DNA from 2 places in the Brevibacillus agri genome. Region 1 is predicted to be linked to the other one. Evidence: riboswitches for the same ligand, from Rfam matches in the RefSeq annotation. Region 1 holds a riboswitch; the other holds the start of a gene.
What was found. Region 1 has a riboswitch for S-adenosylmethionine ahead of BA6348_RS11750 (aminotransferase class I/II-fold pyridoxal phosphate-dependent enzyme). Riboswitches for the same ligand answer to the same signal wherever they lie in the genome.
Positions count from the first base shown of each region.

Region 2: another riboswitch for S-adenosylmethionine. It lies ahead of BA6348_RS04475 (BMP family lipoprotein); the one in region 1 lies ahead of BA6348_RS11750 (aminotransferase class I/II-fold pyridoxal phosphate-dependent enzyme).

Region 1 covers NZ_CP026363.1:2,336,563-2,344,320, forward strand. The annotation lists gene BA6348_RS11735 (hypothetical protein) at 1-858, shown strand, start outside; gene BA6348_RS11740 (DUF5665 domain-containing protein) at 865-1,173, opposite strand; gene BA6348_RS11745 (pyridoxamine 5'-phosphate oxidase family protein) at 1,349-1,804, shown strand; SAM riboswitch class I at 1,894-2,019, shown strand; gene BA6348_RS11750 (aminotransferase class I/II-fold pyridoxal phosphate-dependent enzyme) at 2,115-3,278, shown strand; gene BA6348_RS11755 (trans-sulfuration enzyme family protein) at 3,275-4,483, shown strand; gene BA6348_RS11760 (YhcN/YlaJ family sporulation lipoprotein) at 4,576-5,196, opposite strand; gene BA6348_RS11765 (PhoH family protein) at 5,396-6,730, shown strand; gene BA6348_RS11770 (DinB family protein) at 7,091-7,570, opposite strand; gene BA6348_RS11775 (hypothetical protein) at 7,705-7,758, shown strand, end outside.
Region 2 covers NZ_CP026363.1:878,400-886,157, reverse strand. The annotation lists gene BA6348_RS04485 (ABC transporter permease) at 1-972, opposite strand, end outside; gene BA6348_RS04480 (ABC transporter ATP-binding protein) at 947-2,476, opposite strand; gene BA6348_RS04475 (BMP family lipoprotein) at 2,598-3,626, opposite strand; SAM riboswitch class I at 3,821-3,942, opposite strand; gene BA6348_RS04470 (methyl-accepting chemotaxis protein) at 4,042-5,517, opposite strand; gene BA6348_RS04465 (DUF3298 and DUF4163 domain-containing protein) at 5,681-6,304, shown strand; gene BA6348_RS04460 (MarR family winged helix-turn-helix transcriptional regulator) at 6,506-6,922, shown strand; gene BA6348_RS04455 (NAD(P)/FAD-dependent oxidoreductase) at 7,024-7,758, opposite strand, start outside.

The DNA of each region.
Region 1 (7,758 bases):
GAAACAGATTCCGTCCAATACGTCACCGTACAGGCGTATGCCGGCAGTCTGTTGGCGGACAGTGAAAAAGTTAAGCTCATCCCGCAGGCTGACGAGGAAAAAAGCAGGCTGATCCACGCCTTTTCCGTGTACGACGCCAAAAAAGCCGAATGGCAGGTAAAAGGTGTCGTCAAGCACGGAGCGGACAAGGTCGTCGTCTCCTACAACGGCGTGAAACAGGAGACGAGCTTGAAGAAGCTGTGGGACGGGGTGGACAGCTTCAGCGTGACGGTCAAGGACGTGAAGGCGAAAGCCGCAAGCGACGAAGCGCTGGTCGAAATATATGAAGACGGGAAAAAAGTCGACTCCGACACGATCAAAGTCGATGTCGTCAACCCACCGGACAAAGACCCTGGCGCGGCCTATGCCATTGCCGGAACGGCAGTGCACGATTTGAAGAAAAAGTCCGTTCAACTGAAAGGCACCGTCAAGGGCTGGGACGAGAAGCAAAAAGCAAAGCTTGTCGTCGTCACCCCGGACGGCAAGAAAAAGGAGATCAAGCCAAACGACAAGGGCGAATACACCGTGACCTTTACCTACAAAAACCGCTCGTTTGCTGCGAAAACCGTCCATCTGGAACTGTACGCGAAAGACAAGCTGGTAAAGCAGGCGGACATCGCGCTGAGCACGAAAATTACCGCCGTGCCGAAGAAGGATGACGATAAGGACGACAAGGATAAAGACAAGCACCACTATCCAAACGGAAAAGCATACGGCTATTGGAAAAACTACGACGGCAAATGGAAAGATGGCGACAAAGATGACCGCGACGATGACCGCGACGACGACGACGACCGCGGCAAAAGAAGCGGCAAGTAGTCTCGTTTACGGCTGCTTGTAAGTCTGAACATACTCGACCAGCTCGCGGATGTAATCGCCGAGGATAGGGATCGAGAGAAACTGCGTCAAAAGCGAGCCGAGCAGCGCCAGCACGATCGCTGTTCCAATCGTCAAGCCAAGACCCCGGGCAAGCCCTGCGAGGAAATTGATCCAGAGCAGCTTGCGCGGGGCTGTGTAGTTTTGGATCACGTCTGCGAGCCGGATATCCTCCAAAAACATGGCGATTTTGTCCATGCGCTCGTTCATTTTCCGCACTTCCTGCAGCTCGTGGAGGACCTGGTCGATTTTGTGCATAAGCCGGTCTGTAGGCGTAGGTGCCACTTTTTCCAACCTCCTTATCCGGTACGGCTTTGTTTTTTACCAGTGTAGGGAAAAAAACAGGCAGAATCAAGGCGGGGAGGAAACGTTTGCCTAATGGCAGATGCGAGGGGTACAATAGACGTACTACCGTTTACGAGGAGGCATCCGAATGGCTGAAACCGTATCCCAAACCTTGTCGGAAGAACTGTTCGCGCTCCTGCAAAAAGAGCGATTTGTGACGCTCGGCACCGTCGATCACGAGACAGGAGCGCCATCGCTCAGCTCCTTGTCCTGGACATTGGCGGTGAACAGCGGACTCATCCGCTTTGCCGTGGATAACCGCTCGCGCATACTCGCCAATATTGCCAAAGAGCCGCAGGTCGTCCTGCATCTGATCGGGGCAGGCTCCTCTTTTGCGATCAACGGACGCGCCGCAGTGAAAGCCGAGCGGCTGGAGGGCGTTCCGCTGAAGCTGGCGCTGGTGGAGATCGCGATTGACTCCGTCCGAGACGTCATGTTTTACGGCTCGCGCATTTCCGTAGAACCGCAATACGAAAAGACGTACGACAAAAACGCGGCTGCGAAGCTGGACAACCAGGTCATGACTGCGCTGAAAAACGCCTAGTCAAGACGGCCGCACAACAGTGGAAAATCCTGTTGACAAAAAACCGCCGTATCCTTTAGTATTAGGTCATTCAAATTGAATAGCAAAACTTCTTATCCAGAGAGGCGGAGGGACTGGCCCGATGATGCCCGGCAACCAATCACCTGCATGTTCGTTCATGCGGGGAGATAATGGTGCTAATTCCTGCAGAGTTTTTTAACTCTGAAAGATGAGAAGGTCTTGCTTACGGTGACGTAAACAAAGCCTTCTTTCAGAGGAAAGGGGGCTTTTTTCATGCCCCTCGTACATCATTGGAGGGAGAGAGTTACGTATGAGACTGGAAACAAAATTGATTCAAGCAGGCGTAGGCAGAGATGAAAAAACAGGGGCGGTCAGCTTTCCTGTCTACTATGCCACCGCATATCGCCACCCGGCATTGGGGCAGAGCACAGGCTTTGACTATACACGCACGGCCAATCCGACCCGCACGGTTTTGGAAGAAGCCATCGCCGAGGCAGAATCGGGCGATGCGGGCTTTGCCTGCGCATCGGGAATGGCGGCGGTTCATACGGTCATGGGGCTGTTTTCCCAGGGAGATCATCTCATTGTGTCGCTCGATTTGTACGGAGGGACGTATCGCTTGTTTGAGCAGGTGCTTTCCCGCTACGGCCTGTCTTTTACGTACGTAGACTTGCGCGACCTGGAAGCGGTGCATAACGCGCTGCGAGCCGAGACAAAGGCGATCTTCGTCGAGACGCCGACGAATCCGCTCATGCAGATTACCGATCTTCGCCAAATCGCCGGGCTGGCAAAGCAGCATGGACTTTTGACGATAGTCGACAACACGTTCATGACCCCTTATTGTCAACGCCCGCTGGAGCTTGGCGCAGATATCGTGTTGCACAGTGCGACGAAGTACTTGGGTGGCCACAACGATGTACTGGCCGGACTGATCGTGACAAAAGGCGAGGAGTTGTCGGAAAAAATCCGGTTTTTGCATAATTCCATCGGAGCGGTATTGGGTCCACAAGATAGCTGGCTGTTGGTACGCGGAATGAAGACATTGGCGCTGCGCATGGAAAGACATCAGACAAACGCGCTCGCGGTTGCAAAAAAGCTGCAGGAGCATCCGGCTGTCGCCGAAGTGTTTTACCCAGGGCTGCAAGAACACCCCGGGCATGCCATCCAGGCGAGCCAGGCAAGCGGTTATAGCGGTATGGTTTCATTCCGGGTACGGTCTGCGGAGCAGGTGGGCTTGTTTTTGCAAAATCTGCGCATCGTTTCTTTTGCGGAAAGCCTTGGCGGCGTCGAGTCGTTGTGTACGTATCCGGCGACACAGACCCACGCTGACATTCCGCTGGAAGTACGGGAGTATGTCGGCGTTTGTGACCGATTGCTGAGGCTGTCGGTCGGGATTGAGCATCCGGAAGACTTGATCGCTGATCTGTTTCAGGCTTTGGACGCAAGTCTTGTCGTTGGGGGGGCTGCGCGATGAATTTCGCAACGAAGGTTTTGCATGGCTCTACTTGCATCGATCCGTTCACAGGGGCGTCGTCGGTTCCGATTTACCAGGCTTCCACGTTTCACCAGTTTGATCTCGACCAGCCAGGCACGTATGACTACGCCCGTTCCGGCAATCCGACCAGACACGCGCTGGAGGAAGCGATTGCCGCTCTCGAAGGCGGCGCGCGCGGCTTTGCTTTCTCGTCCGGCATGGCGGCGATCTCCAGCGTGTTCATGCTGTTTTCGGCTGGCGACCATATCGTAGTCGCGGAGGACGTGTACGGCGGCACCTTCCGCTTTTTGACCCGCGTGCTGTCGAGAATGGGCATTTCCGTTACGTTTGTCGATGCGACCCAGACAGAGGCCGTGCGGGAGGCGATTACTCCGGCGACCAAGGGAGTGTATCTGGAAACGCCGTCCAATCCGACGCTGAAAGTGACCGACATCGCGGCGGTGTCAGCCGTTGCGAAGGAGCACGGGCTGCTCGTCATTGTCGACAATACGTTTTTGACGCCGTACTATCAGCGGCCGCTGGAGCTGGGGGCGGACGTCGTCATCCACAGCGCGACCAAGTTTATCGGCGGCCACAGCGACGTGGTTGCCGGGCTGGCAGTGACGCGCGACGCCGCGCTCGGCGAGCAACTGTACCTGATCCAGAACGGCATGGGCGCGATTCTTGGGGTACAGGATTGCTGGCTCGTCATGCGCGGGCTGAAAACGCTCAAGGCACGTCTGGATGTCAGCACAAAGTCGGCAGGGATTCTCGCGGAGTGGCTGTCCACGCACCCTGGCGTGAGCCGCGTTTACTACACGGGCTTGGCTGACCATCCGGGGCATCTCGTCCAGCAACAGCAAGCAAGCGGCCACGGTGCGGTTCTGTCGTTCGATGTAGGGAGCCGTGAGCGAGCCAAGGCGTTGTTTGACCGGGTGAAGCTGCCGATTGTGGCAGTGAGCCTGGGGGCTGTCGAGACGATCTTGTCGTATCCGGTGATGATGTCGCATGCGGCGATGCCCGCAGCGGAGCGGGAAGCGCGCGGCATTACCGATGGCTTGATCCGGTTGTCCGCAGGGTTGGAGGACGTGGACGACTTGCTCGCGGACTTGAAGCAGGTACTGGACGCATTGCCGCCGCTGAGTTCGGTTCAGTCACAACAATCCGTCCAGCCGCAACAAAAAGAGGCATTCTCCCGGGCGTAATTTCCCGAGGCGAATGCCTCTTTTTTACTGAATCGGAATCTTCCACGAAAACGCGTTCGCTCATCCTTGAAATGGCTTCGAGAGAGTTTTTTTTATGGTGCGCCTGTGCGGTTTACGTTGATCTTGTCGTTTCCTTGCGGTGTCGCGCGGCCGTCTTTGTTGATGCGCTGTTCATTTTCCTGCGAGGGCGTTTCCTCCCGCTGCCTTACGTCGCGCGGCAACTGTGGAATGATGCGGCCGACGATGTCAGCCAACTCCTCGGCGAAGCCCGAGATCGGGTGGCCCCGGCGAATGTCCGCAGCCATTTCCTTCAGGCGCTGGACGATGTCCGGATCGGCTGTCACGATTGCGTTTGCGCCCTGCGGGTCTTCTTTCATCGCTTCGGCAACGGTGTACTTGATGACGCCGACCTCGGGCCGATCGAGATGGGCATCCACATCAATCCCGACGACAGCGATCTTGCCGATGACGACCGCAGTCGCACCGTTGACCTTTTTCACACGGGTAGCCAGTTGCACAAGCCGGTCGGCCGTCGCTTGCGAAGATTGGTTGTAAGCTGGTTCCGGGGCCGTTTGCTGGACGCGCTGGGTATGAGGCACTTGCTGGTTGGGCTGTGGGGCAGCCTGATTGGCTGGCGGCTTGTTGTTCGACATGCATCCAGACAAAAGCAGGCTGGCGCCCAGGCAGCCGATAATCATCCGTTTCATACGCATTCTCCCTTTCCCCGTAATGCCTCCTGAAAGCGGAGGGCAGGTTACCTGTATTTTGTCCTTGCAGCCCCATTTCATTCTGCCAAAGGGCCGTCTATCTCTGTCCGACCGAACATAGACTGTAGTACATCACGTCGCCACAATTGAGCATCCCTCCAAAAATTGCATACCGTATATAAGAAGGGTAATAGGAGGCGAGATTTTGAAGAAAATCTACGTACTGGACACCAACGTACTCCTGCAAGATCCACGGGCGATGTTCTCTTTCGCTGACAACGAAATTGTCATACCCGCTGTGGTGTTGGAAGAAATCGATTCCAAAAAGCGGTACATGGATGAAATTGGCCGCAACGCTCGGTACGTATCGCGGCTCTTTGACAGTTTTCGTGAGCTGGGTCATTTGCACAAAGGCATTACCCTGGAGACAGGCGGGCTATTTCGGGTGGAGCTGAACCATTCCTCGCTTCATCAACTGCAAAAGCAATTTACGGAAATGACCAATGACAACCGCATTTTGGCGGTCGCACTTAATCTGCAGGAGGAGGAGAACCAATCCCCACAGCCCAGACCCGTCATATTGGTTAGCAAGGATGCGCTCATGCGTGTGAAGGCAGATGCCTTGAACATTTCGGCAGAAGATTTTCTCTCCGATCGCGTAGTGGGGGAATTTTCCAGCATCTACACGGGTTATCAAAAAATGCTGGTCGCCTCGGAGATCATCAAGACGTACTACGCGACGAGAAAACTGCACTTGGCCTCCTGTTTCCCTCGCTACCGCTTTTATCCGCATCAGTTTCTCGTACTGAAGGACGAATGCAACCCGTCCATTTCTGCCATCGGAAAAGTGGACCCCGATGGAAAAACGCTGGAAATGCTTGTTTCAGACGACGATCCGATTTGGGGCATCCGGGCCCGAAACGTGCAGCAACGGATGGCAACCGATCTCTTGCTGCGAGATGATATCCCGCTGGTGACCATGACGGGCAAAGCGGGGACAGGAAAGACGTTGCTGGCGCTGGCAGCGGGGCTGCTGCAGATCGAAGACCAGCAAAAGTACAAAAAACTGTTAGTGGCACGACCTATCGTTCCTTTAGGAAAAGACATCGGTTATTTGCCCGGCGAGAAAGAAGAAAAACTGCGGCCGTGGATGCAACCGATTTATGATAATCTGGAATATTTGTTCAACACGAAGCGACCAGGCGATCTCGATAAAATTTTGGCGGGGATGGGCAGTCTGCAAGTCGAGGCGTTGACGTATATTCGCGGTCGTTCCATTCCCGGGCAGTTCATCATTATTGACGAGGCGCAAAACTTGACGAAGCACGAGGTGAAAACGATCCTGACGCGGGTAGGGGACGGCTCGAAAATCGTCCTGATGGGCGATCCGGAACAGATCGACCATCCGTACCTGGACGAAAGCAACAACGGACTGACGTACGTGGTCGAGGTGTTCAAGGATCAGAAGCTGGCCGGGCACATTCGCCTGGAAAAAGGCGAGCGCAGCGTGCTTGCCCAGTTGGCTGCCGATTTGTTGTAAAAAATCGTGTATGAAAACCGACTGGCTGACCATACTATAGTTGTCGAGCCCGACGATTCATGTAAGAAACGGCGAAATGCCTTGCAGGAGGCGAAGATCCGTGGATAACCATGAACAAGCAGTCGACGAAAGTCGTATGGAAATAAGCCGATTCCTTGGGTAACCTATCTCTTTCATGGAGGTTGAAGTGCCAAAGAGAATAACCGGTTAAACCCCATAAGCAATCGGGCTCGACAAAGGACCGCTCCCTATTTGGGAGCGGTTTCGCTTTTTGGCGCAAATCAACGTGCGTTCCACGTCCATAAAAAAACGCGGACAGCCGTGTGGACGGCTCCGCGTTTTGCAGGCAAATGATAAGGGCTAGGCTTTGGCTGCGGCAATCGCCTTGCGCAAGGAAGAGATCATGCCGATGTGCATGCCTTCGTGGAACAGGGTGAAGACCATGATTTCGCCATACGTGTGCATAACACCCTTGTCTCCCAGTTCAAACGGCTTCGGGAGCGACTCGTTCAGCCGGGATTGGAATTGCTCCTTGATGCGAGCATGCTGCTCCTTCAACTGGGCAGCCAACGTTTCCAGGGAAGGGATGTTTCCCTGCCAGTCTGCCGGTTTTGTCCCTGGGCTAAACATAGCCGCGTAGGACGGAGGACAGTTCATTTTGGCTGGTCCAAGCAGCAAATAATCTTGCGTGAGCAAAATATGGCCGATATTCCAGCGGATGTTGTTTTTAAATCCTTCCGGAACGATGTCAGCCTCCTCCTCAGTCGTCTTGGTCACGTCCTCCAAAAACAGGCCGCGAATCAAATCGTATTGATTCCAAACGAATGAATAATCCTGCATGGCGAAAACCACCTTTCGTCAATTTCCATTCGTCTCCATGTTACCGTAAATCCGTAGCGAGGAAAACAAGCCCGGACAATTTTTTGCAAGTTGTCCTCCTCCCTTCATATATATATATCAAGGAGGGAGCGCACATGGTCACGTTGGACTCATCCATTGCCTTTTTTGTTTATGTAACCGCTGTTTCC
Region 2 (7,758 bases), 1.5 Mb from region 1:
CACACTGGCCAGCTCCAGCGGTACCTCTGTGTTGCGCTCCACGCCCATCGCTCCCGTCTGGAACGCAGCCAGCAGAATCGAGGTAAACACGACACCCACCGGATGGGAGTTCGCCAAAAGCGTTGCCATCAGCCCTGTCCAGGCGAAGTTCGGCACCGTCAAAGCGCCGTCGACAAAACGATAGTGCGCCCCCAGCACCTCGACCGTTCCTGCCAGGCCGGCCAATCCGCCGCTCGCAAACATGCCCGTCAGCATGACGCGAATGCCGTTGATCCCCCCGTACTGGGCAAACAGCGGGTTTTGTCCGAGCATTTTCACTTCATAGCCAAACGGCGTAAAGCGAATCACCCAAAACAGGATCGCGGCACCGACGATGGCAAACAAAAAGCCCGCGTGCACACTCATCCCCGCAAACAACTTGGGCAACCAGACGCTTTTATCGAGCATGACCGTCTGCGCCAGCGCCGCCGAACCGCTGCGGTCGCGAAACGGCTCGGTTACGAGGTAGCTTGCGAACAGAACGGCGATATAGTTGAACAGCAAGGTGGAGATGAGCAGCGGTATGCGGAATCTCGCCTCCATAAAGCCCGGCAGCAGCGCCCACAAACCGCCTGCCGCCATCCCCGTGAAAATCGCCGCCACCAGCTTCACGACTCCCGGTGCGGGCAAATAGATCGCCACGAGCGTAGCACTGATCGCCCCGAGCACCATCTGTCCTTCTGCCCCCAGGTTGAACACTCCCGCCCGAAAAGCAAGCGACAGCCCCAAGGCGATCAGCATGATCGGCGTCGCTCTCGCCAAGGTAGAGGTGAAGAAGTAGAAGCTGCCGAAGGCCCCTTTCCACATTTCCTGATACGTGCCCAGGATAGATTCCCCTACCGAAGCGATGACGAGCGCCCCGATCAACAGCCCGATGACAACCGCCAAAAGCGGCTGAACCAGTGATTTACCCAGCTCTTTGATTGCTGCCATGAACGCTTCCTCCCGCCATTAACACGCTGATTTTTTCCTCGGTTGCCTCTTTGCGCGAAAGCTCTCCGGCGATCCGCCCTTTGTACATCACCAAAATCCGGTCTGACAGCGCCAAAATTTCCGACAGCTCGGACGAGACCAGCAAAATCCCGTCGCCTGCGTTGCGCTTGTCGATCAGCGCCTGATGGATGTACTCCATCGCGCCAATATCAACACCCCGGGTCGGCTCTGCCGCGATCAAAAACGGAGTCTCATGTCCCAGCTCGCGCGCCACGATCAGCTTTTGCAGATTTCCGCCCGACAAATTCCCGGCCAGCTCCTGAAGCTGTCTGGAGCCTGTCTTGATCGCGAACTTTTCTACCCAGCCTCTGACGACCTGGCGAAAAGCTTCGCGCAACACGACGCCGCGCCGATTGAACGCAGGCTTTCGCTGGTAGCCCATCAGCGCGTTTTCCTCGACGCTCTCCAGCTTGGCCGTCCCCCACAAGTAGCGATCTTCCGGGATGTGCGCCAAGCCCGCCTCGCGAATCGTCGCGACAGTCTGGTTGGTAACGTCCTTGCCGCCCAGCCGAATCGTTCCCTCCTGTACCGTCCGCAAGCCGCTGATCGCTTGCAGCAGCTCGGATTGGCCGTTGCCCGATACGCCCGCGATGCCGACGATTTCCCCGTGATGCACGGTAAAGCTGACCCGGTCGAGCAGCGTCTGTTTTTCCCGAACCGTCAAGTTCTCCACCTGCAAAAGCGGCCCCCGCTCCAGATCGACGCGCTCGCTCAGCTCCCGCAGCTCGCGTCCGACCATCAGCCGGGCCAGATCGTCCACATTCGTCTCGTCGCGCGCTACCGTGCCCGTCACCTTGCCGCCGCGCAACACCGTGATCCGATCTGCGACCTCCATCACTTCCTGCAGCTTGTGCGTAATCAAAATGACGCTCTTCCCGCTCTCCGCCAGATTGCGGATCGTCTGCAACAGCTCGCGAACTTCAAGCGGCGTCAGCACGGCAGTCGGCTCGTCCAGCACGATGATGTCCGCTCCCTGGTACAGCACCTTGAGAATTTCCACACGCTGCTGCTCGCCGATGGAGCAGTTGGACACTCTAGCCTGTGCATCTATCGGAATCCGGTACTGCTCGCTTAGTGCGCGGACCTTTTCCACGGCGTCCTTCCGGCGGAAAAATCCGGCCTGCTGCGGCTCGTAGCCGATCACGATATTTTCCGCCACGCTAAACTCGCCAAACAGCATGAAGTGCTGGTGCACCATCCCGATCCCGCTGCGAATGGCGTCCTGCGGCCCGCGAAAAGCGACAGGCTTGCCGCCTAGCACGATCTCGCCGGACGTAGGCTGCTCCATGCCGTACAGCATCCTCATCAGCGTCGTCTTGCCCGCGCCGTTTTCCCCGACGATGGCGTGGACTTCTCCCGCAGCAAGCGAAAACGAGACCTTGTCGTTTGCAATAAAATCTCCGTATTTCTTGGTCATGGCCCGCATTTCCAAACGATCGGTCATCCTTGCTCCTCCTTCTTTGCGCCTAGCCTTTCTCTTCCTTGCCTCTGCTCCTTGCCTTGCATATAAGGAAGACCGACTACACAGTTGTAGTCGGTCACAATCATGCACTGTGCGCTAGCTGTTAAAACGAGTCTGGCACTTTGCGGGTACCAGCGATGATCTCCTCGCTGATCGCTTTTACTTTGTCCACGACTTCCTGGCCAATAAAAGCGTTCAGAGGCGTCTGGCTCTCGTGCGTCACATACGTTACGCCTACGCCTTTTTCTTTCAAGCCGTAAGTGACGACGCCCGGCTTGAACGAGCCTTCTACGAACGACTTCACGGTTTCATACGCAGCGGCATCTGTCCCTTTGAGCTGGGACAACACGATGTGCTCAGGGTCGATCGTGGTGCGGTCAACGTCCTGTCCCGATGTATAGAAGCCTTTTTCCTTCGCGGCCTCGAACACGCCGAGGTCGCCTACTGCTGCCGCTCCGTTGATGAAGTCGGCGCCTTTGGATGCTTGCAGCAGCGCCAGCTCCTTCGCTTTTGCCGGGTCAGAGAAGCTTCCTACGTAGTTCACCAGGAACTCCGCGTTTGGATTGGTTGCTTTCAAGCCTTCCTGGAAGCCGCCTGTCCATTTTTTCAACAGCGGAATATCCATGGCGACAACCATGCCGACCTTGTTTGTCTTCGTGGCAAGACCTGCCGCAGCGCCCATCAGGTAAGCCGCTTCCTGCTCGCGGAAGGTAACGCTGCGCACGTTTGGCAAATCTACTACGGTATCAATAATCGCGAAGTTGCGGTCAGGATTTTCGGCTGCCACTTTTTTCAGCGCGTCTTCCGCTTCAAAAGAAGAAGTGATAATCAGATCGTAGTTTTCCGCTACCGCAACGCGCAAATTTTCTTCGATGGCGCCGTGGTCAGTAGACTCGATGCTTTTTACTTCTGCGCCAAATTCCTGTCCTGCTTTTTTCGCGCCTTCGTCCATTTGCTGGAAGAACGGGTTTACCCCGATTTTTTCCGGCAAAATCAGCGCAATGCGCTTCTTCGCCGCGCCTTCTTGCCCTGCCGCTTCTTCCTTTGGCTTGTCAGCAGGCGCATTTCCGCCAGCCGAACAGCCCGCAGCCAAAACAGCAAAAGTGGTGAATGCTAACAACAACTTCTTCATGGTGTCTTCCGCTCCCATCCGAACGTTCTACGTTTTTTCTGTATCCTACTACGTAATGTACGGCTTTTTTCCGAAAAAATCAATACTAAACACGAATATTTTGCAATAAAAATATTTTATCGTTCGTGTATTACCCCTCCTGACAACAAAAAAACTCTTCCCGAAGGAAGAGTTTGCGTCCGAAGCCGTCCTCTTCCTCATCTGTCAAAACCCCGGTACAGGTTTTGCAGGAATTGGCACCTTTCTGTCCATGTCACGCATGTCCAGTGGTTGCCGGGCTTCATCGGGCCAGTCCCTCCGCCGCTCTCGATAAGGAGATAAAAACTATCAAGTTACAATGCATTCATTCTAGCAGAACAAACTGAAAAAGCAATTGTTTTTTCAGACTGTTCTCGCCAATTTTACACTTTGGCGCCTATTGTCTGTGAAACGTTTCCTGCAGCCGATGCGACAGATTGTTCAGTTCCCCCAGCTCTTCGGTAATTTCCCGCACCTTTTGATGCTGGTTTTCCGCTGTGGCGAAAAGCTCCTCCAGATTGGCGACCGACTGCTCGGTGACAGCGGTAATGGTCGACATTTCCATCGCCACTTCGCCCGAGCGCATTTTTACCCGGTTCATGCTGGAGCCGACCTGCTCCGCTGCCTGCAGGAAGGCCATCATGCCGGAGCGCACCGCCTCGATCGACGCCACTGTTTTCACAGCCAGCTCCTGGCCTTTTGCCACCGAAGCTTCCCCATTGCTGATCTGCTGTACAGCGTTCTCGCTTTCCTGATGGAGCGATTTGAGAATCTCGGTAATTTCCTGTGTAGCGGTTGCGCTCTGCTCCGCCAGCTTGCGCACCTCGTCTGCCACCACGGCGAAGCCGCGGCCGTGCTCGCCTGCACGCGCCGACTCGATGGCGGCGTTTAGCGCAAGCAGGTTCGTTTGCGTCGCAATCTGGTTGATGGCTCCTACGATTTCCTCGACCCGATTGGCCTGGCGGTTGAGCTGGTGAATCGTCGACGCTGCCACGTTGACGGCAGAAACGATCTGTTCCATTTGCTGCGACAGCTCTTTCATCATGTCGACGCTTTCTTTCAGGCGGCGGTTGTTCTGGTCGGACTCGCTCTTCATCGCGTTCGTCTGCGTGGTGACCGCCACGATCTCCTGGTCGATCGACTGCACCTCTTCCTCGATCTTCACTGTCGAGTTCGCCTGCGACTCCATGCCCGTCGCCACTTCCTTGAAGGCGATCATCATTTCATCCGTATTGCGTTTCGTTCCTTCGGCATGCTCGTGTACGTGCTCTGTCGTACGGTCGATCTGCTCGGTCATCTGTTGGATATGGACGAGCATCTCTCCCAGGCGACGCTCTTTTTCTTCCGCTTCCTGGCGGGCGATGTTTGCCTTCTGCAAGGACGCTTGTCCCGCCAGACAGAGGTACGTCACCGCTCCCATCATCATCAGAATCGCCATGATGCGTAGCACCAGATTCAGCTCGGTGAAATCGCCGCTGAAAATCTCGTACGATCCTGTGTAAAATCCGACCAGCGTCACGATGATTTGCGCAATTCCGGCTGTCACTACGAGCTTCCAATCCAGGTAAGCCGCGAGAAAACCCATGACCACAAAAGCGAGAAACGTAACTTCTGGATACGTCGTGAAATGATCGAACGAAATCGCGTAAAACATAAGTCCGATCGCTACCAGATAACGAATGACATGGCTGTCTCTTTTGATGAAGTAAAAAGGCGAAACAATAAGGGTGACCAGCAATCCGAGGGACGTCACTTTCCAGAAATTAGCGTCGACTTGATAGGCAATGAGTCCCGCCATCCACAGATGGTTCCATAGGATAAAAATCATAAAGCCTTCTTTGTCCGTTAATGTGTTGCGAACCAATTGAATCATAGTTGCCCCCCTTTTCCCTGCTACTTATGTATCGGATTCTTTTTCCATTATATCGCGCTCAGATTGACTAATTTGTGAAAAAAGTGAGAACAGCCAAAACCAGTGACGAATAGGCTACTATCATACCCCTTATTTTAAGACATCTGGAAAGGAACTAAGAACCGTGGAAGAACAACGCAATCTTTTGCCAGCCACCGTGCTGACGCGGACGATCCAACGTCCGAATACCACGATTTATTACCCGCAACTGGCGGGGCTAGCCAATCAGCAAGCAGAAAAAGACATCAACCGCGCCATTTTGCAAACGGTCCAAGGATTGATTCACGAACAGCAACGGGTACAAGTACCGGGAAATACCCAAATGCAAGGAAGCTACGAAATCAAAACGAACGAGCGCGGCATTTTCAGCGTCACCATGAGCAATTACGCGTACACTCCGCAAATGGCCCACGGCATGACCTTCCTCGGGTCGGTGACGGCAAACATCCATACAGGCAAGCTCTATACGCTGCGCGAGCTGTTCAAGCCGGGCAGCGACTACGTCAACGTCCTGTCCGCGAACATCAAACGCCAGATCGAGGCGCGGCAAATCCCGACGCTGAACGGTTTTACCACGATCAAGCCCGATCAAGATTTTTACGTTGCCGACAAATCATTGGTCATTTACTTCCAACTGTACGAAATCACCCCGTACTATGTCGGCTTCCCGATGTTTCCCATCTCCATCTACGAGTTGGAGCCCATCATTGACGAAAACGGGCCGCTTGGCATTTTGGCTGCCGATTAACAGCCCTCCTTTTACCTTCTTCCCCGAGCTGATGCCCTTGAAACGGCATCGGCTTTATTTTTGTCAGAAAAACGCCTTCTTTTCCACTCGAATAAACATTTACTTATATGTCCTGAACTGCTACTATGTTATTTGTACATATTTACTTAAGCAATCAAGCGCTTCGTCTTTCGAACCAGCTTTTCCTGGAGGTCTGATATCATGCAACATTACGGTCACAAGATCGGCCAAGCTGCCAGAGTCTTCAGTAAAACATTGAATGGAATCATGTCCCCGATGGGATTATATAGCTCGCAATGGAGCATTATTCTTTGCCTGCACTACCGCAACTCTTTGACGCAGGTGCAACTGAGCAACTACCTGAATGTCGAAGCCCCGACGATTACCCGGACATTGACCCGGCTGGAAGAGATGGGCTGGATCATCCGCTCCGAAGGCGACGACAAGCGGGAACGGTACGTGTCGCTCTCGCCTGCGGCAATCGAGCGTTTTCCCCAGTGGCTGCAAGCGGCGCGCGATTTGGAAGCGGTTGCCTTGCGCGATCTGGACGAGAACGAGCTTGCCGTCTTCAACCGGGTGCTGAAAAAGATGACAGAAAATTTGAATACGCAAGCGTAGGCTTGTTTTTGATACGACGACACGACAAAAGGGCTTCTACTCCTGAGCGGCTAAGCAGCCGTGTTCAAGCAGAAGCCCTTTTCCCTGTTGCGGGTTGCTGTTTACATCATCCGTTTGACCATGCTGCGCGCCATCCAGACGCCTGCCGCACCCGCCTGCGCCAGTCCGCGCGTGATCCCTGCCCCGTCGCCCCCGCAGAACAGTCCTTTGATTTCCGTCTCAAACTCCTCTGTCAGCTTGGGACGCGCCGAGTAAAATTTCGCTTCGACGCCGTAAAACAGCGTGTGCTCCGAGGCAATTCCCGGCGTGACCTTGTCCAGCGCTTCCACCATTTCAATGAGGCTTTTCATCGTATTGTAAGGCAGCACCAGTCCGAGATCGCCCGGCACGGCTTCCTTCAAGGTCGGCTCGAGGAAGCCTTCCTTGATCCGCGCTTCCGTAGAGCGGCGCGCCCGCAAAATATCGCCGTACTTTTGCACGATCACGCCGCCGTTGGACAAATCGTTGGCGCGTTTGCATATCTCTCGCGCGTACTCGTTCGGCTTGTCAAAAGGTTCCGTGAACGTATGCGAAACGAGCAGCGCGAAGTTCGTATTGGTCGAGCCGAGCGCCGGGTCTTTGTAGGAATGCCCGTTTGCCGCCATGACCCCGCTGTGGTTTTCCACGACGACGTGCCCGGACGGATTGCTGCAAAACGTGCGGACCCGCGTGCCGACGGATGTGTTGAAAATAAACTTGCCCTCGTACAAATGCTCGTTGATTTCGCGCATAACGACATCGGACGTCTCTACGCGCACCCCGACGTCCACCTGGTTGTTGTACATTTTCAGGCGGCG